Regions from separate parts of the Parageobacillus sp. VR-IP genome, predicted to be linked through region 1. Evidence: predicted binding sites of a transcription regulator. Region 1 holds the regulator's gene; the other holds the start of a gene.
The links. The regulator Rex, encoded in region 1, represses fermentation and respiration genes when NADH is low (regulators of the CRP and FNR family bind a similar motif). The targets are predictions, from matches to a motif close to TTGTGAAATATTTCACAA.

Region 1 (11,443 bases):
GAACTCGAATGTATAAAACATGATCGAATTGTGCTGGCGGAAGAATGGGCTAGCGAGTTAAAAGCAAGAAAAGAAGCGGTGCTGTTTATCGGGACAGATGTTGCTCTATATAAAAATATTTTTCAGCGGCACTTGGGCGAATACTCCCATTTTGCTCCCGCTGCATTACAATTGCCGCGGCCAAGCGAACTAGCGTTCCTTGGAAAGAAAAAAGAGCGGGAAGATGCACATGCATTCGTACCGAATTACATTCGTTTGGCCGAAGCAGAAGCCAAATGGCTTGCCAAACAAGAAGGGGAAAATAAACATGGGGATGGATATTCAATTTCGATCCATGACGTTAAATGATATTGATGCTGTGTTGCAAGTAGAGCGTGCCTCGTTTACTACTCCTTGGAGCAGGGAAGCGTTTTATAATGAACTTGTTCACAATCGCTATGCCAAATATATTGTCATGGTGCATCGCGGCCGCGTTATCGGTTATGGCGGGATGTGGGTAGTGATCGATGAGGCGCATATTACGAATGTAGCGGTATTGCCGGAATTTCGCGGCAAAAAATTAGGAGAAGCGCTCATGCGCAAATTGATGGAAACGGCCAAACAGCTAGGGGCTGTAACGATGACATTGGAAGTTCGTGTTTCTAATCATGTCGCCCAATCGTTATATCGAAAATTAGGATTTCGCAATGGTGGCATTCGTAGACAGTATTATCCAGATAATTTAGAAGATGCGCTAGTAATGTGGGTGAATTTATCATGAATCATGACATATATGTGCTTGGAATTGAAACGAGCTGCGATGAAACAGCAGCGGCAGTAGTGAAAAACGGAAAAGAAATTTTATCCAATATCGTCGCCTCGCAAATGGAAAGTCATAAACGATTCGGCGGCGTCGTGCCGGAAATCGCATCGCGCCATCATGTCGAGCAGATTACGTTTGTGATTGAAGAAGCGATGAATAAGGCGGGTGTTTCTTTTTCACAGTTAAGCGCGATTGCGGTAACACAAGGCCCAGGATTAGTCGGTGCGCTGTTAATCGGGGTCAACGCGGCAAAAGCGTTATCATTTGCCTATAATATTCCTCTAGTCGGCGTTCATCATATCGCAGGACATATTTACGCCAACCGTCTTGTTGCTGAGATGAAATTTCCGTTGTTGTCTCTTGTTGTTTCTGGTGGACATACGGAACTCGTCTATATGGAGAAACATGGAAAGTTTCAAGTGATTGGCGAAACGCGGGATGACGCGGCAGGAGAAGCATATGATAAAGTGGCGAGAGCGTTAAACCTTCCTTATCCGGGCGGGCCTCATATTGACCGTCTTGCCCAGGAAGGAAAGGCAACAATCGATTTGCCACGGGCCTGGCTCGAAGAAGGATCGTATGATTTCAGCTTCAGCGGTTTGAAATCGGCCGTATTAAATACGCTGCATAACGCCAAACAGCGCGGTGAAGAAATAGATCCAAAAGATATGGCAGCCAGCTTTCAGGCCAGCGTCATCGATGTGCTGGTGACCAAAACGATCCAGGCGGCAAAAGAATATCATGTTCGTCAAGTGTTGCTTGCAGGCGGGGTCGCCGCTAATCGAGGATTAAGGACAGAATTACAAAAACAAATGGCGAAATTAGACAACGTTGAGCTGGTGATACCGCCGTTATCATTATGCACTGATAATGCGGCAATGATCGCGGCGGCCGGAACCGTATTGTATATGCAAGGAAAACGGGCGGATATGGCATTAAATGCAAACCCAGGCCTGGAGTTAGAATAAGGGGAATGATACGGGCTTTTTTTCAGGATTTATTCTTGGAAGAAGTCCGTTTTTTTATTAAAAAAATAAAGGTTGTGCATATATTTATCCACAAGTTGTGGATATTGTGGAAAAATAGAAAAATCTCTATGATATCAGGGAAGAAATAATCACAGTTTTTTTTACATAACCCCCCTATTTTTTGTGGATAATGTGGAAAAACCGGTGAATAACTTGAATAACGGGAATAAAATTGGGGATAAGTTTGTGGGTATGTGATTAACTAAAAAAACATCCACCTGTTCATAACGGGTGGATGTTTGTGTATTTTGTTATTTCAGTGTATGAAGTTCTTCCCATTCCACTAATAATAGATCCAGTTTTTGTTTCATTTCCTCGTTCTCTTTTGTCAGCTGTTGCACTTTTTCATGATCTTGGTAAATGTCAGGATCGCATAATTGTTCTTCCACGTGCGCAATTTGTTGTTCTAATTCGCCAATTTCCGCTTCGATTTCTTCAATGCGGCGCTTGCGCTGCCGCTCTAGTTTTTTTGCTTCTTTTTCTTGTTCATAATTCAATTTTTTCGTTGATTCTCCACCAGGAAGGTTCGCATTGGTTTGCCGCTGCTCCGCAGCAGCGAGACGTTCGAGTTCCAGCATTTCTTCTTTTTTGGCGATATAGTAGTCATAGTCACCTAAATATTCGGTAATTCCATCACTAGAAAGTTCGTATATTTTCGTGGCGATGCGATTGATAAAGTAGCGGTCATGAGAGACGAATAAAATCGTTCCAGGGTATTCAATTAAGGCGTTCTCGAGCACCTCTTTGCTGTCTAAATCAAGATGGTTGGTCGGTTCGTCTAAAACAAGGAAGTTCGCTTTTTGCATCATCAATTTGGCAAGCGCCAGTCTTGCTTTTTCCCCGCCGCTTAGCTCCGATACGTGCTTTAGCACATCATCCCCAGAGAATAAGAAGTTTCCGAGCACGGTGCGGATTTCTTTTTCCGTTTTGTCAGGGAATTCATCCCAAAGTTCATCGAGCACGCGCTTATTTGAGGACAAGTCGGCCTGGTTTTGGTCATAGTAGCCGATTTGTACGTTCGAGCCGTAGCGGAAATGCCCTGCTTGTAGCGGGAGTTTATTGACAATCGCTTTTAGCAACGTGGATTTGCCGATTCCGTTCGGTCCAATCAAAGCGACGCTTTCCCCGCGCGTGATGCGAAAGCGGACATTGCGAAAAATTAGCTGATCCGCATCGTATCCCACTGCGACATCTTCAGCGATTAACACGTCATTGCCGCTTTGCCGCTCGATTTCGAAGGAAAACGAAGCAGCCTTTTCGTCCCCGATCGGCTTCTCCATTCTTTCCATTTTTTCGAGCCGTTTTCTTCTGCTTTGCGCGCGCTTGGTTGTCGAAGCGCGGGCAATATTGCGCTGAATAAAATCTTGCAGCTTTGCAATTTCTTCTTGCTGTTTTTCATATAGTTTTCGTTCCCGTTCGTATTCCTCCGCCCGTTGCTCCAGGTAACGGCTGTAATTGCCGCTATACCGCTTTAATGTTGCACGTGACAGTTCGTATACTTGGGTGACTACTTTGTCGAGAAAATAGCGGTCATGCGATACAATTAAAATAGCGCCAGGATACGTTTGTAAATATTGCTCCAACCATGTTAATGTTTCGAGGTCTAAATGGTTGGTCGGCTCGTCCAAAATAAGCAAATCGGGCTTCATTAACAGCAATTTTCCGAGCGCCAGCCGCGTTCGTTGTCCGCCGCTTAGCGATTGGACAGGAGTCGTCATATAATCGTACTTAGAAAACTGCAAACCGTGTAAAATGGAGCGAATATCAGCTTCGTATTGGTAACCACCTTGTTCTTTATAGCGCTCTTGCAACGCGTCATAGTCTTTTAATAGTTTTTCATAACGGGAAACGTCTGCAAGCAGATTGGGATCGCCCATTTGCATTTCCATCGCTCGCAATTGCTTCTCCATCACCTTTAACGGGGCGAATACCGTCATCATTTCTTCCCAAATCGACAACGAAGAGTGAAGCCCGCTGTCTTGGGCAAGATAGCCGATTGTTACTTCTTTTGGTTTAATAATCTCCCCGCTATCGTAAGACATTTCACCGGCAATGATCTTTAATAGGGTCGATTTCCCGGCTCCGTTTCTCCCAACAAGAGCAATACGGTCTTTTGATTGTATTTCTAATTTTATATTCGATAAAATAAGGTCAGCGCCAAAATATTTTGTCAGTTGGTTAACTTGTAAAATGATCATTGTTTTTCACCTCTCGTTTGACAATAATAGTGTAGCGTAAGTGACTTTCTTATCGCAATAAAACGATAAAAGACAGATGACGAAAAATAGTGTATAGTTTATAAGTGGAGGAGATTATGTTGTCATCATTTACCCATTTCAACGAACAAGGCCGGGCAAAAATGGTCGATATTACGAACAAAGAGGATACGGTTCGCATAGCGGTCGCGCAAACAAGTGTGACAGTAAATAAGGAAATTTATGAAAAAATGACAAACCACACGATCGAAAAAGGGGATGTGCTTGCCGTTGCGCAAGTGGCAGGTATTATGGCAGCGAAAAAAACAGCCGATCTCATTCCAATGTGCCATCCGCTTATGCTAAAAGGTGTCGACATTCAGTTTGCCTGGCATGTCGAAGAAGAAAAAGCGTTGTATCAATTGTTGATTACCGTAACGGTGAAAACGAAGGGAAGCACGGGGGTGGAGATGGAAGCGCTAACGGCAGCCTCTGTATGTGCGCTGACAGTATATGATATGTGTAAGTCGTTAGATAAAGGAATGGTTATTGGCCCAACCTATTTGGTAGAGAAAAAAGGTGGAAAGTCAGGACATTATCAACGCGAAAAAAGAAGTGCTGGGGGATTCATCAATGAGCAATGAACAGCCAAAAATTCCGCAAGCAACGGCCAAACGTTTGCCGTTATATTATCGTTTTTTAAAAAATTTACACGCTTCTGGGAAACAACGCGTTTCTTCTGCCGAACTGAGCGAGGCGGTCAAAGTCGATCCTGCGACGATCCGCCGCGATTTTTCCTATTTTGGCGCGCTTGGCAAAAAGGGATACGGATATAATGTCAACTATTTGCTGTCATTTTTCCGGAAAACGCTCGATCAAGATGAGGTAACGGAAGTCGCACTATTTGGAGTCGGGAACTTAGGCACCGCATTTTTAAATTATAATTTTTCGAAAAACAATAATACGAAAATTGTGATGGCATTTGACGTAGATGAAAGGAAAGTCGGTACAGAAGTCGGCGGGGTGCCTGTCTATCATTTGGATGAATTGGAAGACCGTCTTCACGAGGGGATTCCAGTAGCAATTTTAACGGTGCCAGCCCATGTTGCTCAGTGGATTACCGACCGTCTTGTCCAAAGAGGAATTAAAGGAATTTTAAATTTTACACCAGCGCGCTTGAACGTACCCAAGCATATTCGCGTCCATCATATTGACTTAGCGGTCGAATTGCAGTCGCTCGTTTATTTTTTGAAAAACTACCCGCTTGAATAAAAGGAGAGAATAAAACGTGAAATATTTATTAATCGTGCTTGTCATCTTATTATTGTTTGGAACAAAAAAACTTCCAGAATTGGGCAAGTCGCTCGGTCAATCGCTCCGCGAATTTAAGGATGCGACGAAAGGATTAGCCGATGAGGATGAAAAAAAAGCCGACCAATGATGAGTTAGGATGGTTGACATATGAACGATAAAGAAATGTCGGTGTATGAGCACCTAGGAGAGTTGCGAAAACGGCTTATCATTGTTCTTGTTTTTTTTGGCATTGCTTTGATAGGAAGCTTCTTTTTTGTAGAACCGGTCATTTTATATTTGCAGCGGACGGATGAAGCAAAAGAATTGACGATGAATGCGTTTCGTTTGACAGATCCGATCAAAATTTATTTTCAGTTTGCTTTTGTCATTGCCTTTGTTCTTACTGCTCCGGTTTTGCTTTATCAACTTTGGGCGTTTGTCAGTCCGGGATTGTATGAAAAAGAGCGAAAGGTCACTTTAAGTTATATCCCTATTTCGATTGTTCTCTTTTTCGCTGGCGTTAGTTTTGCGTATTTTGTTTTATTTCCGTTTGTCGTTCGTTTTATGCAAAATTTGGCGGAACGCCTGGGCATTCATCAAGTCATCGGCATTAATGAATATTTTGAATTTTTGCTTCAGCTCATCTTGCCGTTTGGCATTGTCTTTCAGCTGCCGGTAGTAGTGATGTTTTTCACAAGACTTGGTTTGATTACACCAATGTTATTGATCAAAATACGAAAATATGCTTATTTGGCCTTGCTGATTGTAGCTGCGGTCATTACGCCGCCGGATGTATTATCGCAAGTCATCGTGATGATTCCGCTTTCGATTTTATATGAGGCAAGCATTTGGATTTCTAAGATGGCTTACCGCAAAGTGCTATTGGCGCAACAGGAACAAGAAAACCTCCCGTGAAATCAAACGGGAGGTTTATTGCGAAAGTGGAGTGCGAATAGACGTATTGCTGCTCCAAAATCAAGCGTAGCCAGGATGGCAAGGAAGATCGTGAAAAAGTTCCAAATCGTATCTTTTGCACTTTGAATGGACAAGTAAGTAAATAGCACTCCCATCAGAAAATAGAAAAAACCAAATTGTAATGGCGTCCCTTTCATTGTTTAAAAGCCCCCAATAATGAGTTGTATCTGCTCTGTCTGCCGCATTATTTTTTCAATTTCATCAGCAAACAATGTTTGTATGACGACCACGAACGTATTCATGGTAACATGGGCGAAAATCGGAACGAAAATGCGTCCCGTTTTCGCATAAAGAAAGGCAAACGTAAATCCCATTGCTGCGTACAAGAGCAGGTGTTCAAGTTCCATATGGACGATGGCGAATAAAAGCGAACTAACTAGCGCGGAAATGAAGAAGTTGTATTTTTGATATAGCGTTCCAAAAATAATTTTACGAAAAATTATTTCTTCTAAAATCGGACCGATAATGGAAGTCACGACCATTAATAAAGGGGTGACTTGAATGATTTCAACAATTCGTTTTGTGTTTTCCGAGCCTGGTTCGATACCAAGCAAGCGCCATTCAACATTAGCGGCAAGGCTTTGGGCAAAGAGCGACAAAAAGACGCCGCTGATCGCCCACATCCAAGCGACGGGCAAAGAAACGCGATGACGAGTATGCCGTTGTTTTATATCCTCACGCAAGAAAAAGATAATAATAAAAAACGCAATAGCAAAGCTAATGACCGCCCAATAGCCAGAGGCGAGCTTTGCGGCAACGAGTTTATTTTCGACATGTTTTCCCACGCCGAGAAAGCGCAAAAGCGGAACTCCTACAATACCAGACAGTTGCATGATGATATACGTAATAATGACATACCAATATTGTCGTTTCAAGGAAACTAACCCCTTTGCCAACAAAATAGTGATACTTCCCGTATTTTAGCACATCTTTTGCAAAAATATAAAAAAATTGATTGCCGCCGTTTATCGATCATGGAAATGTGAAATACTTGAAAAGGGTATAGAAGGAGTAAAGAAAAGCGGTTATTTTTTTTATTTCCTACTTGCAAAAAAAGGAGAAGTTCATTAATATTATAAGTGTGTTAGCACTCGATTAAGATGAGTGCTAATAAGAACGGCGAAAATTATTGTTAAGGAGGTTGTTTTCCGTGTTAAAGCCATTAGGTGATCGCGTTGTCATTGAAGTGATTGAAACGGAAGAAAAAACTGCAAGCGGTATCGTATTGCCAGACACTGCGAAAGAAAAACCACAAGAAGGCAAAGTAGTTGCTGTTGGCAAAGGACGTGTGCTTGACAGCGGTGAGCGTGTAGCTCCGGAAGTAGAAGTTGGCGATCGCGTTATTTTCTCGAAATATGCTGGAACAGAAGTAAAATATGACGGCAAGGAATATTTAATCTTGCGTGAAAGCGACATTTTGGCTGTTATTGGCTAATATACAGCATTTATAACATAGATATGTACAAAATACTTAACTAAAATACTTAACGATTCCATTTTATAAGGAGGTAACGGGGTATGGCAAAAGAAATTAAATTCAGCGAAGAAGCTCGTCGCGCGATGTTACGCGGTGTGGACAAACTAGCAGATGCGGTAAAAGTAACATTAGGACCAAAAGGCCGTAACGTCGTATTAGAGAAAAAATTTGGTTCGCCATTAATTACAAACGACGGTGTAACAATCGCGAAAGAAATCGAATTAGAAGACCCATTTGAAAACATGGGGGCGAAACTTGTTGCGGAAGTTGCAAGCAAAACGAATGATGTTGCTGGGGACGGTACAACAACGGCAACAGTTTTAGCGCAAGCAATGATCCGTGAAGGATTGAAAAACGTTACAGCTGGCGCTAACCCAATGGGCATCCGCAAAGGTATTGAAAAAGCGGTCGCTGTGGCAGTAGAAGAATTAAAAGCAATCTCCAAACCAATCAAAGGAAAAGAATCGATTGCCCAAGTTGCAGCGATCTCTGCGGCTGACGAAGAAGTTGGTCAATTAATCGCAGAAGCAATGGAACGCGTCGGCAACGACGGTGTTATCACATTAGAAGAATCGAAAGGCTTCACAACAGAACTAGATGTTGTTGAAGGTATGCAATTTGACCGTGGTTATGTATCTCCATACATGATTACAGATACAGAAAAAATGGAAGCAGTGCTTGAAAATCCATACATCTTAATTACAGATAAAAAAGTTTCTAGCATCCAAGAAATCTTGCCTGTATTAGAGCAAGTGGTACAACAAGGCAAACCATTATTAATCATCGCAGAAGATGTGGAAGGCGAAGCGCTTGCAACATTAGTTGTGAACAAACTTCGCGGTACATTCAATGCGGTAGCGGTTAAAGCGCCTGGCTTTGGCGATCGTCGTAAAGCAATGCTGGAAGACATCGCAATCTTAACTGGCGGTGAAGTCATCTCCGAAGAACTAGGACGCGAATTGAAATCGACAACGATCGCATCGCTTGGCCGTGCTTCGAAAGTCGTTGTAACGAAAGAAACAACAACGATTGTGGAAGGCGCTGGCGATTCTGACCGCATTAAAGCTCGCATCAATCAAATCCGTGCGCAATTAGAAGAAACTACTTCGGAATTCGACCGCGAAAAATTACAAGAACGTCTTGCAAAATTAGCTGGCGGCGTAGCAGTAATCAAAGTTGGTGCAGCTACAGAAACAGAATTGAAAGAACGCAAATTGCGCATTGAAGACGCGCTCAACTCTACTCGTGCAGCTGTCGAAGAAGGTATCGTAGCCGGCGGTGGTACGGCATTAATGAACGTATACAGCAAAGTGGCTGCGATCGAAGCAGAAGGCGACGAAGCAACTGGTGTGAAAATCGTTCTTCGCGCAATCGAAGAGCCAGTTCGCCAAATTGCGCAAAACGCTGGTTTGGAAGGCTCTATCATTGTTGAACGCTTAAAAACAGAAAAACCTGGCATCGGCTTCAACGCTGCTACTGGTGAATGGGTAGACATGATTGAAGCTGGTATCGTAGACCCAACAAAAGTAACTCGTTCCGCTCTGCAAAACGCAGCTTCTGTTGCCGCTATGTTCTTAACAACTGAAGCAGTTGTCGCTGACAAACCAGAAGAAAACAAAGGCGGCAACAACGGAATGCCTGACATGGGCGGAATGATGTAATAATTGCCCAAAAGCCTTGGAGCACTGGGGTTCCCCTGGTGTTCCTTTCTTTTTTGACCGCGGAAAAATCATAAATTTTTTATGAAGCTTCCCATTCGTTCGCTGAACTTTTGGGAAGCTTTTTCTTCTAAGTTTTTAGTCATATGAGCATAAATCGTTGGCAGATGCGTTGACCTGTGTTCAGAACCAATTAGGCTGAATGACAAAGTGTTTCTATAAATCCTGAGTTACATTAGTTTTTAGATTTATATTCTTAGAAGGCTGTATTGCACTACATATAGGGCTCTCTCCGTCAATTTTCCTAAAAGATAGAAATCGGCTTAAGCTTGAAGATTAGACCTTAATTTAACTGAAGGGCCAAATGTGTCTGCCCCATCTCTCTATACATTAATAAAGTGGAGGCTTGGTTAATATTAAATAATAGTGTTTCATCAACATATTCAGCTTGACACCGGACATAATCTTTAGTAATCGAAACAGGGTGTATTGGATATTTAAAAGGTGCTCTATGCATTTTAGTTACACTAACATATAATTGTCCATCGGTACCGTCAAGAATTTTGTGTAACGTAATGGAGTAGGGTTTCTCTGAATTGGATTTGGAATGAATAGGGGACTGGTTTTTCTCCACACGGGGCTGACGCAACATCGCTTAAAGGCGATGTTTTGAGTCAGCCCCTCTTATCGTTACTCCGAAAAAGCGCCCGATAACTGAATAACACGTGAGCTTTCATTAGTGGGTATAGCTTAAAAAGAACTTCTATCCCGTTCCTTTAAATGATTATCAAACGCCTCTTGAACCTTATCCTTCTTGGACGAAACAATTTTTCCCTTAACCTGCTTTAACGTCGCTACTATAAGAAAGCTAACAATCACTAATAAGAACCATGAACTCACCTTTCCTAGATGTACGAGACTCCATGCATCGGTTTGGTTTGGATATTCCCAAGCTCCAAAGAACGTTGCGATATTTTCGGCTATCCATATAAAAAATCCGATGAGCACAAAAGAAAGTGCGAGTGGCATACGGTAACGAGTTCCATCAACCTCGAATGTGACCCATGATTGCCAAAAGACGATAATTACAAGCCCAGATAACCACCAACGAACGTCAATCCAATAATGGTGGGTGAAAAAATTTAAATAAATCGCAGCTGCAAGAGGTACAACTACCAAAAACGGTGGCCAATTAACCAGTTCAACCTTAAGCCTCCTCCACGCCTGGCAAAGATAACTCGCTACACTTGCGTACATGAATCCACTATACAAAGGCACTCCAAAAATTTTGAAATATCCTTCTTCTGGATAAGACCAGGAGCCCATATGTACCTTGAAAAGTTCAAGAGCAAGTCCAATAAGGTGGAACAATGTGATAACCTTTAGTTCATCCCGTGTTTCAAGCCCGGAACGCACCATCCACCACTGCATCAGAAGGCAGATGATGAGCAGCCAGTCATACCGTGGTAGGAAAGGAAGCGGCATGAATTTTGTAAAAGCCAAAGAGGCAAAAATAACGACAGGAAACAAACATGATAGGGCCTGCTCCCAACCAAAACGAACGAGTTGTTTTAGTGCTCTCATGATTTGTGCCTCTTTATTATCCTTGAGTGTCTTCGTCACTTTTGTATTCTAAAATATCCCCAGGTTGGCATTCTAATGCTTTGCAAATTGCATCTAAAGTTGAAAACCTAATAGCTTTTGCCTTTCCATTTTTCAATATAGAAAGATTAGCCATCGTTATTCCAACCCTCTCCGAAAGTTCTGTAAGGCTCATTTTCCTTTTAGCCAGCATTACATCAAGATTGATTATAATCGCCATTGTTTTCACCTCAGATCGTTAAATCATTTTCTGATTTTATATCTATGGCATTTTTTAATAGTTTTTGAAGAATAGAAGCAAAGACTGCAATCACCATGCAACCAAAAATAATGACCATTCCGATTAGTATAATACCTGGGGCATCGTCTACCTCTGCCATGAGATATAAGAGTGGCATAAATACCACATATAA
Region 2 (19,921 bases), on a different contig from region 1:
GGTAGTAGAAGGGTTGGACCGCCCTATCGGTGCAAAGGCGATATTTTACTTGACCCATCCAGAAGGCTTCCGATGCATTCATCGAGTGGAAGGAGGCCGCCTTCTTCCACGCGGAAGCTTCTTTGATGGAGATGGTAAGAAACTCCTGCCTCTTCATGGAATGAAGGTAGGAGAGGTTCATCAAAAAAAAATGTGCGGAAGAACGTTCCGCACCCATGTCACCCTTTCATTCATTTGAGGAGGTTACTATCCATTATACGTAGCCTTTTTTGTTTTGTATGGACTTCTACCCAATTAACGGTACGTTAATGCAAATTTTTAGAAATATACTCGAGCGCCTCCTCGACATGACCCTTTACTTTGACACCTCTCCATTCTTTTACCAACTTGCCGTCGCGATCGATAATAAACGTGGATCTCTCGATGCCCATGTATTCTTTGCCAAAGTTTTTCTTCAGCTTCCAAACGCCGTACATTTCCGCTACCTTGTGATGCTCATCAGCAAGCAACAAAAACGGCAGTTCGTACTTTTCAATAAACTTTTTATGCCGCTCGAGCGGATCGGTGCTAACCCCTAAAATAACCGTGTCCAACTTGGCAAACTGCTCGTAATGATCACGAAAATCGCATGCTTCTGTCGTGCACCCCGGCGTCATGTCTTTCGGATAAAAATATAGTACGACATGTTTACCGCGGAAATCCGAAAGGGAAACCATTTCCCCGTTGCTTGCCGGCAATGTGAAATCCGGTGCCTGTTGGCCAATTTGCAAAGCCATACTTTTCCCTCCGCAATATATTTTTCTTTTAGCGTAACGGAAGGAATGATAAATTGCAACGATTACCGCTTATCCCAGTCAACCATCGTTCTAACAACAAGCACAGCAGGCATAATATAACCTAACAAAGCTTCAATGATGGCAAGCCATCTTCCAATCCCCATTGGCGTAATGTCTCCATATCCGACTGACAATAACGTCATCCCGCTTAAATAAAGGCTGTCTTGAAGGATAGAAAAGCATTCGTTAGCTGTTTGATTGGCAGATGGAGCAAATACGTTATGCCCATTAATTTGGAGCACCATATATATCAGAGCGAAACCTAGCATCATTGTGATATACCATTGGATAAGAACAAATAAATTTTCTAAGGAAATACGACGGGTCGTTTTTATACTTGTCGTCCAAATAGACGCAACGCTGGCAAGTAACACCGTCGCTACAATTCCAATGAACACGTACTCCATCGCTCCCACCTCGCATACTTGTCCATAACCATATATACAAAAACAAAAAGCCGATTATTCATATAATAAGTGGATTAGATATAATAAAAAAAGATTAATGAAAGAATGAAGGGGAGAAAACAATGCATACGATTTTGATTGTCGAAGACGATGATAAAATCGCATCCATGCTGAAGGAGCGTATGGAAAAATATGAATATCGCGCACATATGCGGAACAGTTTGACGATATTAAAAAGGAATTTATAAAGTTCCGTCCTCATCTTGTACTGCTCGACATTAATCTACCTCGATTTGACGGTTTTTAAAGGAAAACAAATTATGTTTGCCGCCCAACATAGCGATAAAACGACAACAGTTTCATTAACAAAACCAATTAATCAATTTGGTTACTATTTTTTGATTCGTTCGCTTTACACGAAAAAGATGGAGCAAGTAATGTAAAATTAAACGTTTTGCGGCCTTTTCCAGGTATATAAATCGGAAAAAGGCCGCAGAATCATCTTTTTTCGACTATACACAACACAGTGCTTAACTTAATAAACAAACTATCATTATCTAAATTCTAATGATCGAAAGAACATATGTCCAGACTCCCACAAACAATAGCAGGATCAAGCTATAATAGATCGTCATTTTAAACAAGTTAGATTCTCTGCCAGTCTCTTGCACCGCGGCTGTTGCAATCGCGATAGATTGCGGAGAAATGAGTTTTCCCATAACTCCCCCGCTTGTGTTGGCAGCAAGCAATAACGAAGAGTTTGTCCCTATTTGCGTTCCTGTAACGACTTGTAAATGGCCAAATAAAGCATTGTTGCTCACGACAGATCCTGTTATAAACACACCAAGCCACCCTAATAACGGGGAAACGAACGGAAATGCATTTCCCGTCTTTGCTAATGCTAAACCAATCGCAGAGGATAAACCCGCATAGTTAGCCAAGTTGGCAAATCCCATGATAAAACAAATAGTTAATACAGGAATCCATAGTTCTTTACATGTTTCTTTTAAACTTTGTACTCCTTCGGCGAACGTAATGTTTTTGCTAAACATACCTGTGAACAGCACCGCTAATAAAATTGCTGTACCTGTTGCTGACACAAGATCCAGCTTAAATATTGCATCTAACGCAGTCTGTGTCGGCGCCACCGGAGGAATTTTTACAACTTCTCCATGCAAAAACGGCACTTTAAATAAAAGCGTAGTTTGATGAAACATTCCACCTTCAGCAAACAAAGCTTTAAAACTCGGCAGACTCCATATAATAACGATTACCGTTAAAATATAAAAAGGAGACCATGCATGGATGACCTTTTTCAAGCTGTATTTAGATTTTTCAACAACTTTCCCATCCTGATTCACCCGATATATCTGTGACGGCTGCCATTTTTTTAAGAAAATAGTTAGTGCTCCCATACTGACAAGTGCTGCTAAAATATTAGCTAACTCAGGACCGAATACAATGATTGTCAATGTTTGTACAATGGTATAGCTTCCGCTTACCACTAAAAGAGCAGGCAATGTTTCTCTAATACCTTTCGATTTATCTAAAATAAACACTAATAAGAACGGAATAAGAAACGTAATAAATGGTAAAATCCATGCAAGTGTGCGAGATAACTCAATCGAAGTTAAATCCCCCATTTGTGCTCCGACAATAACCGGAATTCCAATTGCTCCAAACGCGCCAGATGCAGCATTGGCAATTAAACAAAGAGCAGCTGCTTTTAATGGATGAAACCCGAGTTCAGCAAGTAAAGCAGCAGAAATAGCAATCGGAACACCAAATCCCGCGGCTCCTTCTAAAAATGCGTTAAAGCTAAAACCAATGAGCAACAGTTGAAGCCGCTGATCTTCAGAAATGTTTGCGATACTCCCACGGATAATGTCAAATTTCCCTGTTTTCACAGCGATTTTATATAGCCAGACAGCCATGATCACAATATAGCCAATGGGCCATAAACCGTTCGCGATTCCATAGATGGAAGCGGCAAGCGCCTTTGAAACCGGCATATGAAAAAACCAAACAGCTGTCACTAATCCAAAACAAAGAGTGAGAAAAGCGGCTTTTATTCCCTTCATCTTAAACACCGTTAAACATAATAAAAATAAAACAATTGGAAGCGCCGCAATGAATGCAGAAAGATACGCATTATGAAAAGGATTGTAATGTTGTATCCACATGATGTTCACCTTGTTGTTATTCTAAGTCAGTATTTATTGCTTTACCTCATCAAAATAACGGGAAAGAATGTCTTTTAATACGGTTACGCTATGATGAAATTGCTGTTGTTCTGTTTCATTTAGCTTCAATTCCATTACCTCGCGAATACCGTTTCGGTTGATAATGGCAGGTACGCCGATATAAACATTTTGCTCGTTATATTGGCCGTCCAGATAAGCGGAAACGGTGAGTATCGCATTTTCATTGTGCAAAATAGCGCGTGTAATGCGGACTAGCCCCATCGCAATGCCGTAATACGTCGCGCCTTTTTTCTCAATAATTTGATATGCCGCGTCACGAACATTGATAAAGATATTTTCTAAATCCTCTTTTCGGTAGCTATCGTTTTGCGACAATATTTGCTCAACTGGAATACTTCCAATTTCCGCACGGCTCCAAACAGGCAGCTCTGTATCCCCATGTTCTCCGATAATATACGCATGCACATTGGTTGGAGCTACTTGAAAGTATTCACTCAGCAAAAAGCGGAATCTTGCCGTATCCAGAATCGTTCCCGAGCCGATCACCCGTTCTTTCGGTAAGCCGCTGAATTTCCAAGTAGCATACGTTAAGATATCTACTGGATTCGTTGCAACAAGAAAAACGCCATCAAACCCTGATCTCATCACAGAATCGACAATCGTTTTAAAGATATTTATGTTCTTGTCAACAAGATCGAGTCTTGTTTCCCCTGGTTTTTGGTTAGCACCTGCACAAATCACCACCAAATCGGCATCTCGACAATCTTGATAATCTCCATGCCATATATTCATTGGCTTCGGCGCAAATACTTTTCCGTGATTGAAGTCCATCACGTCGCCCTCCGCCTTCTCTTTATTCACATCAATCAACACTAGTTCATCCGCTATTCCTTGATTCATAAGGGCAAACGCATAGCTGGAACCAACGAATCCTGTTCCTACAAGCGCCACTCGATTCATGCATTGTCTTTTCATCGTTGTCTGTCATCCTTTCCAAAAATCAATTTGTGAAATTATTCACAAATGTATTGTCCATTATTTCACAAACTTTATCAAGTATCAACTATAAGAGAAATTTGTCTTTTTTGTTAACAGTTTGCTCACACAACAACATCCAATAAACGAAAAAACGGTCTGTCATTATTAACCTCCGTAATACCCTATAAAAAATAAGAGGGCGGATCCGTTAAAGGAATTTTTACTTCCTTTTGGATTCACCCTCTTTCTCAATTCCCCGCACCCCGATATCGCTTTACTCCTGCGTTCCATAAAACGACCGCAATCGCAAAAAAGATAACACCCATGATTGGAGTAAAAAATGCATAGCCGTACCATTCTTTTTTACCAAGAAAATACGATGCGGGATATACGCCAACAAACGCAAACGGCAAAATCCACGTTAAAATATAGCGGATAACGCGATGATAAATATCAATTGGATAGCGCCCGTAGTTGCTGATATTGTACATCATCGGCATGATCGATGTACGAGCATCAGACCAAAAACTAATAGTTGCCAATGACACAAATACTCCCGCGTAAATAAACGCTCCCCCTAAAACAAACAGAATAAACATCAAAATGTCATACCAATGAAACGAAAGAGATAAACGCGCACTTGCATACGCCATAATGATGATGCCCGTTACTCCGCCAAGCAACGATTCAAGTTCCATCCGCTCGAGAATAATTTGAAACAAGCTGTGCACCGGGCGCGTCAACACGCGATCCATTTCTCCACGCACAATATAGCGCTCATTAAAATCCCACAAATTAAAAAATGCTCCGAACACCGCATATGGCACTAAGAAAAAGCCGTAAATAAATAAAATTTCATCGCGCGTCCAGCCGTGCAATAACGACGTATGCCCAAACACAACGAGAAGAAAAACAAGATTGACCGCTTGTGACATCAAATCAGAAATAAACTCCACCAGCAAATCGGCACGATATTGCAGCTTTGTTTTCATGTATTGTGCCATATATTGAAAAAAGATCGATACGTAAAACACGACTCACCCTCCTTGAATGACAAGCTGTTTTTTCGCCGCTCGCCACAACAGCTGAATCGGGATGAGCAACAGCACACACCATACAAGCTGAAACAAAAGGCCATGGAGGATTGCTTGCCCTTGAAAACTTCCTGTTACAATCATACTCGGAATATAGCTAATTCCTTGAAACGGAAAGTATTTCATTGCCTCTTGCGCCCAATCTGGATAAAAGCTGATTGGCAAAATAAGTCCGGAAAACAAGTCGATCACAAATCGCTTTGCCCGCAATAACCCTTCATTGTTAAGGGTAAAAAATGCTATGATGCCGGCAAGCAAATTTAATTCTGAATTAATAACAAAACTAAGGGCAATCGACAAAGTGAAAAACATCCATGTATGAACATCGGCTGGAAAACGAAGCGGCAAAAATAAAGCGACAAGAAAAATTCCCGGAAGAGAAAGAAACAACAAACGAAAGATTCCTTCCCCTAATCCTTGCATCGTTTTCATTCCGAGATAACTGTAAGGACGAATCAGCTCTGTCGCCACTCTTCCTTCTTTAATCTCCATGGCGATTTCACGGTCGATATTATTGAAATAAAACGCCCGCGCCATCCATGAGATGGCGACATACGTGGTCATTTGAGCCATCGACATTCCTTGCATCGTCGATTTGCTGCCGTAAATCGCTGACCAGAGAAAATAGTACGCGGCGATATTAATGGTGTAAATAAGAATGCCCGTATAATAATTGGTCCGGTAAGCAAGCATCATTAAAAAGCGGATGCGGATCATCTCAATATATTTATCCATGCACAACACCTTCTTCATAGATGTTGCGGATAATTTCTTCTGTAGAAATTTCATTAATGTTCATATCTTGAATCGAATAGCGGGAGACAACGCGACTGATCACTTCCGGCAATAACGCGGAAGGCACTTGTGCTGTCCAGACATTGTCTTGCTCCCCTTTTTTCCATATCACTTGCAGACCATTCGTTAGTTCTCGTAACGCATGAAACGTGATTTCGCCCGCAAACGTAAACTGGATTTGCTTTCCTTCTCCCCATTTTTCTTTGAGACGCTTAAGAGAACCATCGTAAATGATTTTGCCTTCATCAAGCATAATGACACGCTCGCATAACGCTTCGATATCGGAAATATCATGTGTCGTCAATAAAATCGTCGTGTTGTATTTTTCATTAATTTCTTTTAAAAACTGGCGGATTTTCAGTTTTACAAGCACATCGAGGCCAATGGTCGGCTCATCCAAAAACAACAACGGCGGATTATGAATGAGCGCCGCTGCCAGTTCACAGCGCATCCGCTGCCCGAGCGACAGCTTGCGCACCGGCTTGTCCAAGAGCGGGCCGATATCTAGGGCCTCAATAATATGTTCCATATGTTGCCGATAATCTTCATCGGAAACGCGATACACTTTTTTCAAGAGCCGAAACGATTCTTGCACCGCAATGTCCCACCACAATTGGGAACGCTGTCCGAATACCACACCGATCGTCCGCACGAACTTTTCCCGCTCTTTATGCGGATTCATGCCGTTGACGATCACTTTTCCCGCCGTCGGCGTCAAAATTCCCGTCAGCATTTTAATGGTCGTCGATTTTCCTGCGCCGTTTTCGCCGATATAGCCAACGATTTCCCCTTGCTTTACGGTAAACGAAATATCATTCACCGCACGAATGATTTTATGGTTTCGCGTAAATAAATCGCGAAACGCACCGATTAAGCCGGAGCGGCTTGAATACGATTTAAACTCTTTTCGTAAGTTTTCCACTTCGATGGCGTTCATAGTTCTCCTCCCTGTATATAGACACAGAAAAAGGTATGAAATTCCTTTTTTCGTAAAGCGGAATGATTTTCGCTACGTATTGCATTATACATAAACACGCCGATATTTCATCTTTTTTGTTTTGTTATCATTTTCCATTCGTGTATCGTCCAATCACCACCATGCGAAGCGCCAAAAAGCTCCAATCACTATAAATATGTTAGAATAGGAAGGTAAAAGACTATGAGGATCACAGGAGGCTTTAGAACATGAATTTTACGAAATCGGAACAATTGTATCAGGAAGCGCTCAAGCATATCGTCGGCGGCGTAAACAGCCCATCCCGTTCGTATAAAGCGGTCGGCGGCGGAGCGCCGGTCGTCATGGAGCGGGCGCAAGGCGCTTATTTTTGGGACGTCGACGGCAACAAATATATTGACTATTTGGCGGCATACGGACCGATTATTACAGGCCACGCCCATCCACACATCACGAAAGCGATTCAGCGCGCTGCAGAGACAGGCGTCCTTTATGGCACTCCAACTCCTCATGAAATTACGTTCGCGAAAATGCTAAAAGAAGCGATCCCATCCTTAGAAAAAGTACGTTTTGTTAACTCAGGGACGGAAGCGGTCATGACGACGATTCGCGTTGCGCGCGCCTATACCGGCCGTGATAAAATCGTTAAATTTGCTGGCTGCTACCACGGACATTCCGATCTTGTCCTTGTCGCTGCCGGCTCTGGTCCGTCGACGTTAGGAACCCCAGATTCTGCCGGCGTGCCAAAAAGCATTGCCCAAGAAGTAATTACTGTACCGTACAACGATGTTGACTCATTCAAACAAGCGATGGAAATATGGGGAGGCCAAGTCGCCGCCGTGCTTGTCGAACCGATCGTTGGCAACTTTGGCATCGTTACACCAAAACCTGGCTTTTTAGAAGCGATCAATGAGATCGCTCATCAGGCAGGGGCACTTGTCATTTACGATGAAGTCATCACGGCATTCCGCTTTATGTACGGCGGGGCGCAAAATTTATTAGGGATTGAACCTGATTTAACGGCAATGGGCAAAATTATCGGCGGCGGTCTGCCGATCGGCGCCTATGGCGGCCGTCAAGACATTATGGAACAAGTCGCCCCACTCGGTCCGGCCTACCAAGCGGGGACAATGGCAGGCAACCCTGCTTCTATCCTTGCCGGCATCGCCTGCCTTGAAGTACTGCAGCAAGACGGCGTGTATGAATACCTTGATAAACTTGGTGCGATGTTAGAAGAAGGCATTCTTCACCATGCCGACAAATATGGCATTCCAGTAACAATCAACCGGTTAAAAGGCGCACTTACCGTTTACTTTACGACCGAAAAAGTCGAAAACTATGAACAAGCACAGCGAAGCGACGGCGAAATGTTCGCGAAGTTCTTTAAACTCATGTTAAAACAAGGCATCAACCTCGCTCCTTCGAAATATGAAGCGTGGTTTGTCACGCTCGCACATACAGAAGGCGACATTGAATATACGCTTCAGGCGGTAGAAAACGCATTTAAACAATTAAAAAATGCATAATTATACAAACCATCCAGGAAAGATCCTCTTCTGGATGGTTTGCTATATTATATGAAAACGGTTACAAACACACAATAAAAAACTTGACAATTTTGTGAATAATATATCCAATAAAGTGAATAATTAATTGATTTGAACTTTCCGACATGGTATGATAAGTTATAAATTCTGAAAATTAAGACGTGATTTGCCGCTTACCATTCGGAAATCCGTCACTGACATTATCAAGATGAAGCGGGGATCGGTTTTATAACGGGCTGACAGGACACGTATTTGTCCATGAAAATCTAGCGGAACAAGAGGAAGCATCTATACGAAGATGCAGTGCGCTAAAGCATGCCGATTCCGTTGTACAGAGGTTTAGGGAATACAACAGGAGGTGAACGGCGAAGGCGGGTTCCTTCCCGCTGGATCACGCCACTTGCATATGAAACAACGCTGGAATCCGAATCTTTTCAAAAACTTTCATCAGGCCGAGCATGACGCCTGTGGTATTGTCGCCGCCATTGAAAAGCAGCGCATCCCGACGCGCGAAAACATTATGACATGCATTGATGCACTTGTCAAAATGAACCACCGCGCCGGCTTTATTAACGGCGAAGGAGACGGCGTCGGCATTCATATGGATATTCCGAGAAAACTGTGGATGGAAAAACTCGCAAATGCCGGCCAAAACCCGGAGATTGCCAATGACGAAAGCTTTGCCGTCGGCCATGTTTTCATCCATCGATCTGCAGATGTAGACAATGTCAAAGCACAAATCAAACAGCTTTGTAAATGTTATGGTTTCTCATTGATTTTTGAATCGGACCGAGTCACTTCATCGAACGCATTAGGTCCAATCGCGCTTCGACAAGAACCGGTATTTTGGCAAATCGCCTTGCTGCCAAACGACAAGATGCAACTTTCGAAACGGTTATTTGATCTCGCTATTGACATCGAGCAAGATGAACATGTCCATGTCGCCTCTTTAAGCAATTTCCACGTTGTCTATAAAGTGATGGGAGCCGGAGATATTTTGCCAAAATACTATCATGACTTGGCCCACCCGTTTATCGCATCGACCATGACATTAGGGCATAACCGTTACTCGACCAATACGCTGTCTAACTTTTTCCGCGTTCAGCCGTTTAGCGTATTAGGACATAACGGAGAAATCAACACGATCGCAAAGCTGCGCGAGGAAGCGGTGATGATCGGCGTTCCGCTGACAAAAGACGGCAGCGATTCCCAAGATTTAAGCCGCACGATAGAAACGCTTATTTGCCGCTATGGCTATAGCTTATTTGAAGCGATGGATATACTATTCCCGCCTATTTTGAATGAAATCAAGAAATATCCGCCACACTTGCAAGATTTATATGCATACATCCGCGAGGCGTGGGGACATTTCGCCCAAGGGCCGGCGGCGATTATCTCCCGCTACGCCGACGAAGCAGTATTCAGCGTCGATGCCCTTGGTTTGCGACCGCTGTGGAAATTAGAAACGGAAAAGCGGTTTGTGTTTACGTCCGAACCGGGAATTATCCCGACATGCGAATATACTGGCGACCCCAAACCGCTTGCGCCGGGGGAAAAAATCGGTTTGATGTGGTCCGGCAGCGGAGCCATTCAAGTGTTGGAATATGAGCAATTCCAAGAAGAAGTATACACTCGTTTTTCAGGGCGGTTTGATATCGCAAACTTTCGAAAACGCCTCGATATTCCGAAACTAGAAAACTATACATTTTCCCCCGCTCCGACTAAAGTGCATAACAGGCAATATGCGGCATTTGGCTGGGACAGGGAGCATATTCAGCTGTTAGAGCAAATGGCAGAAAAAGGTGCGGAGCCGATTCGCTCACTTGGTCATGACGCGCCGCTGGCAGCGATTGATCCGAACCGCAAAAATCTTGCCGACTTTATTAAAGAAAGCGTCGCTGTTGTCACCAATCCGGCGATTGACCGCGACCGTGAGATGGAACATTTCTCCACAAGAACCGTCATCGGAAAACGGCCATCTCTCGTAAAAAAAGCAGAATCTTCCTATGTAATCGAGCTTGGCTCGCCGATTCTCATCGAGGGAAAAATCGGCAGTGATTGTTTAGCGGAACTAGGCCATCCTTCGTATGATCAAATCGTTCATTCGTTCCAAGAAAAACAGCTAACGCACATCTTGTCAACGACATTTACAAGCGAAGAAACAATTCCAGAAGCGCTAGCGCGTCTTGCCGCTGAAGCATGTAAAGCGGTCCGTTCCGGCAAAACCTTGCTCGTTTTAGACGATGCAGAGGCACACCAAAACGGAAACTTATGGATTGACCCGTTGCTTGTTACATCGGCGATTGATCAAGCGCTGACAAAACAAGATTTGGGCCGCGACTGTTCGCTTTTGCTTCGTTCCGGTGCGATTCGCTCTCTTCACGATGTGATCGTCGCCTATGGGTTAGGAGCAAACGCCATCAGCCCGTATCTCATGTTTGCGACGGTTGCGGCAGAAGAATCGATTACGCCTGTAGTAAACTTATTTAAAGCACTGAATAAAGGATTAGAAAAAGTCATTTCTACCATCGGCATTCATGAATTGCGCGGTTACAGCCGTCTCTTCTCGTCGATCGGACTGCATGATGAAATCGCCGATGTGTTAAACATCATCAACTTCTTTGGTTCAGATTCATTGCAATACGATTTCGCGGCACTAAAACAAGACGCCATCGCCCGCGCCGAAGACTACGCCAACGAAAACGCCAAGCCAAGAAAAACGTTCCACCTCTTCCCGCGCATTTGGAAGGCGATTGGTGAAGTCGCACAAACAGGATCGTATGACAGCTACCGGGAAAAAGCAAACGAGCTGGAAAGCGAAACGCCGACAACCATTCGCCACTTGCTGGATATGAAAAAATCCAACAAGCCGGTTCCGGTCGAAAAAGTCGATATTAGTGTCGGTGAACATAGCCTGCCGTTTGTCATTGCTTCGATGTCGTTCGGCTCGCAAAATGAAGTGGCGTTCCGTGCTTATGCGGAAGCGGCAGACCGATTAAATATGGTCAGCCTCAACGGCGAAGGCGGCGAAATTAAAGATATGCTCGGCAAATACCCGCGTACGCGCGGCCAGCAAATCGCCTCCGGCCGTTTCGGAGTCAACGCGGAGCTGTTGAACTCTTCGAATCTGCTCGAAATTAAAATCGGCCAAGGGGCAAAACCAGGCGAAGGCGGACACCTTCCAGGTTCAAAAGTGACGGCAAAAATCGCCGAAGCGCGGAACGCGACAATCGGTTCCGACTTAATTTCGCCGTCCAATAACCACGACATTTATTCGATCGAAGATTTAGCGCAAATGATTGCCGAGTTGAAAACAGCAAACGACAAGGCAAAAGTTGCCGTTAAAGTGCCGGTCGTGCCAAACATTGGAACGATTGCCGTCGGCATCGCCAAAGCAGGGGCGGATATTATTACATTAAGCGGCTTTGACGGCGGAACCGGGGCGGCGCGCATCCATGCCCTGCAGCATGTCGGCCTGCCGGTGGAAATCGGAGTAAAAGCGGCCCATAACGCGCTCATAGAAGCCGGCTTACGACATAAAGTCGAAATTTGGGCAGACGGCGGCATCAAGAGCGCGCTGGACGTTCTTAAAGTGATGCTGCTTGGGGCAAACCGCATCGGCTTCGGTACATTATCGATGATCGCGATCGGCTGCACGACCTGCCGCGGCTGTCATTTAGATACGTGCCACGTCGGCATTGCTACGCAAATTGAATCGGTAGCACAAGCAAAAGAGCATGGGCTGCGCCGTTTCGTACCGCGGCAATTCGAGGCGGCGGTGCAAGGATTAGTCAACTTATTCACCGCTTTTGGAAACGAGCTAAAAGCGTTAACAGCCGTTCTCGGGGTTACTCGTCTGCAAGATGTTGTCGGCCGCTCTGACTTATTGGAACAAACAAGAGGGCTGGGGCAAATGAATCTAGCAAACCTGCTCGAAGTGCTCGAGGTCGAGCAGCTAGCGCCAAAAGAAGCAGCCGCAAACGCGGAAGAACCAGCATTGCTCGTGGCCGCTGGAGCGGAATATCTCGATTATCATGCAGAAGATTTGCACCGCTCCCGTGAATTTACGACTGTGACATCGGAACAGCGCGTTCTTGGCAGCCGTGTTTCATGCCACCGCGTGCGCGGACGTCTGGATGGTTCGTACAAAAAATTGCCAAACGTCACCTTGTGCTATACGAAAGGCTCGATCCCAGGGAACGGCCTTGGAGCTTATAACACTCATGGTATTCACATTCATGTTGACGGCGGCGGCCAAGATGGCGTCGGAAAAACCTCATTTGGCGGCAGCATCTTGATTTTTAAAGCAAAAGGAAAAGACGGAAAATTTTATAATGGGTCTGTCGGTAAAGGGTTTGGATACGGTGCGCAAAAAGGGCTTCTCGTCGTGCAAGGAAACGCCGATGCACGTGCCGGCATCCGCCTCTCCGGCGCCGATATGATCATCGGCGGCCAAGTAACCGTTCCGCTTCCAGATGAAGAACACGGAAACATCGGAACACGCTCCAATATTAAAGGGTTTGCTTTTGAATACATGACAAATGGACGCGGTCTCGTCCTTGGCGACCCAGGCCCATGGATTTGCGCCGGTATGACAGGCGGTGTCGTCTACTTGCGCCATCAGCCTGAAATGGGCTTAACCAAAGCGGCGTTAGAGCGCCGCATCGCCAAAGGAGCGCAAGTACGCCTCGAGCCATTAAACGAACGCGGCAAAGCAGATGTCGAAGAACTGTTATCGACATACATTGAACTGTTAAAAGAACATGATCAGCACGAAGAAGCGCAATCATTACAGCCGCTTCTTAAAAACGTAGAAGACCATTTCTTCCAAATCATCCCGACAAAAGAACAAGCAGACCCTTCGATTTCGACGGAATGACGAAAAGAGCATCCTGCTCACGGCGGGATGCTCTTTTTTGATTTGCTCTTACATCCATTGTTCTCTCCTGCCGACACTTCTTTATCGATCGTTTCATAGTATATTGTTGCTGTGCCCTTACTAGCCTATCATCAAAGATTGTCATATTTATTTTTTTACCTTTTGCATCGATAAATGTTATTGTATATTTGCACCCCTTGTTATCCGTTGTTTGTTTTTTTCGCTTCATTTCATGTTTCTAGCAAACGTCTTATTTTGCGTAAATCGTTGACAGTGACGCTTTTCCCTAACTTCCCTTCCTTGATTTGCAAAGAAACAATTTTTTCATGCAAAAAGGACTTCATCGTAACAGGCGCGGCGCAGCCAACACGACCAATCATGCCAACAGCCACCATCCATTTCACAAGAGAATCTCTCCTGCCATTTTTGAACCAAAATCCCCGGACACATTCCCCTTCTATCATGCGAAACATTTAGGCAGAGAGGTTCATATATTCCATGTATATTTCCTGCTTGATATCATATATAAAAGCGTGTATAGTACTAAATTGTTTACGAGAACGAAAGAGGAGAGGTTTGAAGATACTATGAAGCTCGGTGCCCGCATTTTTAAAACGGGAATCGCCGTTACATTGGCGCTTTTCCTCGCAGCACTGCTACACTTGCCTTCTCCCGTATTCGCGGGAATTTCGGCTGTGTTTGCGATGCAGCCGACAATCTACCGCTCTTACCTTTCATTGGTCGAACAAGTGCAGGCGAATATCATCGGGGCCGTCTTGGCAATCATCGCCGTCCTGTTATTTGGACGCGATCCATTTATTATCGGCCTTACGCTGATGATTGTGATCGCCCTATGCTTAAAAATGCGCCTAGAATCTACCATTTCAGTGGCGATGGTTACGGTTATTGCGATTATGGAATATACGGATAAACAGTTTATCGAATTTGCCGTTATCCGCTTTCTCACCATTATGCTTGGCATATTTGCTGCTTTTGTTGTCAATTTAATCTTTCTACCGCCAAAATATGAAAAGAAACTATATGAGAAAATTACCGAAAACACGGAAAACATTTTAAAGTGGATTCGCATCCATACGAGACACGCATCGGAACATCACATTTTAAAAGAAGATATTGAAAAAATGAAAGAAAATATGACAAAGCTTGAACATCTTTACTTAATGTATAAAGAAGAGCGCACGTATTTTCGTAAAAATCGCTTCCAAAAATCGCGAAAGCTCGTGTTATACAGGCAAATGATCGTCGCGACTAACCGAGCGCTCGAGACATTAAAACTTCTCCATCGTTTTGAAAACGAACTGTATCACATGCCGCTCGAATTCCAGCAAATCATCCGTTCACAGTTAGATTGCCTGCTTCATTATCACGAACAAATACTATTAAAGTTTATTGGCAAAGTAAAACACCTGCCGCATACTGACACAGTCAATGAAACACATCATGAAAGAATGCGGCTCATTGAGGCGTTTTATGCGCATCACCATCAATCGCACGAATATTATCTTTTCTCGTTGGTTGGCACGATTATCGATTATAGCGAGCAGTTGGAACGTCTTGATAAGCTGATTGACAGCTTCCATCATTATCATCATGATTCTTCCTTAGCGAAAACTTTAGTCAATGACTAAAAGGCTATCTCCGCTGGAGAGATAGCCTTTTTCGTTAACTTTTCATGCGCGGGTCTAGCGCGTCGCGCAACCCGTCGCCCATTAAGTTAAAGCCAAGCACCGTAAGCATAATGGCCAGCCCCGGAAAAATCATCGTCCATGGCGCCTGTGTCAAAAAGTCTTTCGAATCAGCAAGCATTTTCCCCCACTCCGGGTTTGGCGGCTGCGCCCCTAATCCTAAAAATCCAAGAGCGGCCGCTTCAATGATGGCCGTCGCAATCGCCAACGTCCCCTGTACAATAATCGGCGCCATGCTGTTCGGCAAAACATGGTGGAACAAAATGCGCGTATCACTCATTCCGATTGCTTTTGCCGCCATGATGTATTCTTCTTGTTTAATGCTTAAGACGCGCGAGCGGATCAAGCGCCCAAAGTTCGGAATGTTGATGACGGCAATCGCAATTAATGCATTTTGCAAAGACGGCCCGAGCACGGCGACAATACCAATAGCCAACAAAATGCTTGGAAAGGCGAGCATAATATCAAACAAACGCGAAATAATGCCGTCGATCCAGCGCCCGTAATACCCGGCGATAATACCGAGCAGCGAGCCGACAATGACTGAGCCAAGTACAGAGAAAAAACCGACCCATAGCGAGATTCTCGCCCCGTAAAGGACACGCGAGAGAATATCCCTTCCAAAATCGTCCGTTCCAAATAAATGTTTCGATGACGGCGGCTGCAGCCGCTCTGCTAAATTTGGCTCTTTAAAGTCATAAGGTGCCAGCAGTGGAGCAAAAATGGCCAGCAAGATAAAAAAGACGACGATGCCAAGTCCGATAAGAGCAATTTTATTTTTGCGAAATCGGCGCCATCCTTCTTTCCATAGGGAAGCAGACTCTGTTTTCTCTTGCACCGTATGCATCGGTGTTTGATTGCGTGCTAGTTCCGCCATATCCGCTTTCCCCCTTCCTTAGTTATATTTGATGCGTGGATCGATCATCGCATAAAGCAGATCGACGATTAAGTTAATAAAAATAAAGATGGTAGCGATCACCAAAATTCCCGACTGAATAACCGGATAATCGCGATAGCCAATCGCGTCGTAAATGTAGCGTCCAATGCCAGGCCAGCTGAAAATCGTTTCCGTTAAAATCGCGCCGCCAAGCAATAGGCCTGTTTGCAAACCAATAACGGTCAACACTGGAATGATGGCATTTTTCAATGAATGCTTATACACGACCCAAAACATGCTTAACCCTTTTGCTCTTGCCGTGCGGATGTAATCCGATTTCATCACTTCGAGCATGCTCGAGCGCGTAATCCGGGCGATAATCGCCATTGGAATCGTCGCCAAGGCGACGCTTGGCAAAATTAAATGCTGCACGACTTGCATAAACTGCTCCGTATTTCCTGCTAGAAGCGTATCAAGCAAATACAGGTGGGTAATCGGCTCAATCGGATTTCTCACGTCTTCCCTTCCTGATGTCGGCAGCCAATCTAACTGAATCGCAAACACCCACTGTTCCATCAGGCCAAGCCAGAAAATCGGCATCGAAACGCCGATAAGCGCCAGCACCATCGCGATATAGTCAAACCAGGAATTTTGAAACCAAGCACTAATAATGCCAGCATTGACCCCGATGACGACTGCGATGATCATCGCGGCAAGCGACAGCTCTAGCGTCGCCGCTAAATACGGCCAAATTTCATCCGATATCGCGGCACCGGTGCGGATCGACTCTCCTAAATCTCCATGCAGCAGGCTGCCTAAATATTTAATGTACTGCACATACCAAGGTTGATCTAAGCCCAGCTTATGCGTTAACGCGGCAACCGCTTCCTTCGTCGCTTTTTGTCCTAAAATAACTTGCGCGGGATTGCCCGGTATCGCGCGAATCATGAAAAAAACAACAAGTGACATTCCCAACAATACAGGGATGACCATGAGTATTCTTCTGACTGCATATGAAAGCACTTCTCTCCCTCCTTTTGCCGATCATGAAAAAGAGGGGAGGATGCACTCCTTTCCCCTCCGCATATCGTTATTTGAATTCGACTTTTGTAAATTTATCGGAGCCAGTTGGATGCGGCTTAAACCCTTTAATGTTTGCTTTGCCGGCAAGCAGCGGTGTCGAGTGAACGAGCGGAATCCATGGAGCATCCTCTTTAATAATCTCTTGTGCCTTTTTGTACAGTTCATTTCGTTTGTTTTCGTCACTGACTGTTTGCGCCTCAACTAAAATTCTATGAAGCTCATCATTCGAATAATACGTATAGTTGTTGCTCCCGATGCTGTCTTTGTCGAGCAGCGCGTACAAGAAGTTGTCGGCGTCGCCGTTATCGCCGGTCCAGCCAAGCAAGAATGCATCGGCTTCTCCTTTGGCCAATTTATCTAAGTAAGTAGCCCATTCATACGTAACGATTTTCGCTTTGACGCCGATTTTCGCAAAATTCGCTTGCAGCGCCTCAGCGATTTTTTTTCCGTCCGGCATATATGGACGCGGCACCGGCATTGCCCATAGCTCCATTTCGAAGCCGTTTGGATATCCTGCTTTTGCGAGCAATTCTTTCGCTTTATTTAAATCAAACGGATAGTCTTGAATGGCATCATTATAGCCAGGAATGCTTGGCGGCATCGGGTTTTTCGCCGGTTCCGCCTGGCCGGCGTAGAACGCGTCAATAATCGCCTTTTTGTCCACTGCATAGTTCAATGCTTGACGGACTAATTTGTTTTTCAACGGCCCTCTCGTCGCCGTCAACCCGACGTAACCGACGTTCATCGACGGACGTTTGAAAATCTGAAAATCTTTATTTCCTTCCACTTGTTTCAAATCAGATGGATTCAAATCTTCCATCAAATCAATTTCACCTTTTAACAACGCATTGAGACGCGCAGAGTTATCTGGAATGGAAACAAAGATTAATTGATTCAGCTTCGGATACCCTTTTTCCCAATAATCTTTATTTTTTTCTAAAACAATGCGCTCGTTGCGCTTCCATTCTTTAAAAATGAACGGGCCGGTTCCAACTGGATTTTCCCCAAATTTGTCTCCATATTTTTTAATCGCTGCCGGGCTGGCGATCGCAAACGGCGGCATGGCAATATTTTTCAAAAACGGCGCCTGTGGACGCTTCAACACAAATTGAACCGTGTAGTCGTCCACTGCCTTTACTTCTTTAATGACATGGCTTTCGTCGTTTTTATAACCGCCAAACATCGAGCCGTAATACGGAAATTTGTCCGCGTTGCCATTGGCCCAACGTTCAAAGTTAAAGACCACCGCTTCAGCGTTAAAATCCGTTCCATCATGGAATTTCACACCTTTGCGGAGCTTAAACGTATAGGTCAGCCCGTCTTTGGAAATCGTCCATTCAGTCGCCAATGCCGGTTTTACCGTCGTATCTTCGTCATTATAGTCTAACAGCGTGTCAAAAATATTTTTCGTTACCTTTAACGATTCCCCATCCGTAACCGTAGCCGGGTCAAGCGAGACAGAATCGCCGCCGCGTCCGTAGACGAGCGTATCTTGTGATGATGACTTGTCTTTTGCGCCGCTGCTTGTTTTTTCCGACTTTCCGCAGCCGATAAGCGCCATTGACACCGCAAGCATCAAGGCAAGCAATGTCATCCACGTTTTTCTCCTCATTCTTTGTTCCCCCTTAAATGAAATTTCTATCATTTCGTTGGTTGCCATCCTGTTAATACAAGTGGCAAGCAACGTAATGCCCTTTTTCTACTTCTTTCATCTCCGGCCGCTTTTGCTTGCAGATATCCATGCAAGCGCTGCAGCGCGTATGAAACGCGCATCCTTGCGGCGGATTGGCCGGGTTTGGCAAATCTCCTGATAAAAGCTGGCGTTCTCTTTTATACTCCGGGTCCGGAATCGGCACAGCAGAAAGAAGCGCCTGCGTATACGGATGTTTTGGCGATTGATATAATTGATCGCTATCGGCCAATTCCACTAGGCGTCCTAAATACATCACGCCGACGCGGTCGCTGATATGGCGGACAACCCCTAAATCATGGGCGATAAAAATATAGGTAAGTCCAAATTCTTTTTGTAAATCTTCTAGTAAATTTAATACTTGCGCCTGAATCGACACATCGAGTGCAGACACTGGCTCATCGGCGATAATCAGCTTCGGATTGGTCATCAAAGCGCGCGCGATGCCGATGCGTTGCCGCTGCCCGCCGCTGAACTGATGAGGATAGCGCTTGGCATGATATTGTCCAAGCCCGACCACTTCCAGCATCTCCCGAACGCGCTTTTTCCGCTCCTCTTTGGAGCCTATTCCATGTACGATTAGCGGCTCTTCCAAAATTTTTTCCACCGTATGGCGCGGATTCAAAGAGGCGAAAGGATCCTGAAAAATCATTTGCATATCGCGCCGCATTTTCCGCAATTCTGCTTTAGGCAATGTCGTTACTTCTTTTCCTTCAAAAATGATCGACCCTGCTGTCGGTTCAATTAAACGGAGGAGCATCCGCCCTGTCGTTGACTTGCCACAGCCGCTTTCCCCGACAATGCCAAGCGTTTCCCCTTTATAGACGGTAAAAGTAACATCATCGACTGCTTTCACTTCGCCAACTTTTT

Region 2: a site for Rex is predicted at 4,453-4,470, ahead of HT574_RS17110 (L-lactate dehydrogenase). Genes of this name have one in related genera too.

Annotation. Positions count from the first base shown of each region.
Region 1 covers NZ_JABVYQ010000016.1:1,436-12,878, forward strand. The annotation lists gene tsaB (tRNA (adenosine(37)-N6)-threonylcarbamoyltransferase complex dimerization subunit type 1 TsaB) at 1-348, shown strand, start outside; gene rimI (ribosomal protein S18-alanine N-acetyltransferase) at 308-760, shown strand; gene tsaD (tRNA (adenosine(37)-N6)-threonylcarbamoyltransferase complex transferase subunit TsaD) at 757-1,770, shown strand; gene HT574_RS19370 (ABC-F family ATP-binding cassette domain-containing protein) at 2,082-4,028, opposite strand; gene moaC (cyclic pyranopterin monophosphate synthase MoaC) at 4,148-4,669, shown strand; gene HT574_RS19380 (redox-sensing transcriptional repressor Rex) at 4,659-5,297, shown strand; gene HT574_RS19385 (twin-arginine translocase TatA/TatE family subunit) at 5,314-5,466, shown strand; gene tatC (twin-arginine translocase subunit TatC) at 5,487-6,233, shown strand; gene HT574_RS19395 (YdiK family protein) at 6,236-6,430, opposite strand; gene HT574_RS19400 (CPBP family intramembrane glutamic endopeptidase) at 6,434-7,168, opposite strand; gene groES (co-chaperone GroES) at 7,444-7,728, shown strand; gene groL (chaperonin GroEL) at 7,812-9,431, shown strand; gene HT574_RS19415 (DUF817 domain-containing protein) at 10,179-11,012, opposite strand; gene HT574_RS19420 (helix-turn-helix domain-containing protein) at 11,029-11,250, opposite strand; gene HT574_RS19425 (DUF2975 domain-containing protein) at 11,261-11,443, opposite strand, start outside.
Region 2 covers NZ_JABVYQ010000008.1:91,888-111,808, reverse strand. The annotation lists gene bcp (thioredoxin-dependent thiol peroxidase) at 306-776, opposite strand; gene HT574_RS17125 (potassium channel family protein) at 839-1,243, opposite strand; gene HT574_RS20275 (response regulator) at 1,366-1,491, shown strand; gene HT574_RS20270 (hypothetical protein) at 1,564-1,686, shown strand; gene HT574_RS17115 (L-lactate permease) at 1,801-3,426, opposite strand; gene HT574_RS17110 (L-lactate dehydrogenase) at 3,460-4,422, opposite strand; gene HT574_RS17105 (ABC transporter permease) at 4,674-5,459, opposite strand; gene HT574_RS17100 (ABC transporter permease) at 5,463-6,254, opposite strand; gene HT574_RS17095 (ABC transporter ATP-binding protein) at 6,247-7,251, opposite strand; gene HT574_RS17090 (glutamate-1-semialdehyde 2,1-aminomutase) at 7,500-8,795, shown strand; gene HT574_RS17085 (glutamate synthase-related protein) at 9,223-13,695, shown strand; gene HT574_RS17080 (hypothetical protein) at 13,926-14,099, opposite strand; gene HT574_RS17075 (FUSC family protein) at 14,283-15,344, shown strand; gene nikC (nickel transporter permease) at 15,379-16,278, opposite strand; gene HT574_RS17065 (ABC transporter permease) at 16,297-17,301, opposite strand; gene HT574_RS17060 (ABC transporter substrate-binding protein) at 17,369-18,973, opposite strand; gene HT574_RS17055 (ABC transporter ATP-binding protein) at 19,026-19,921, opposite strand, start outside.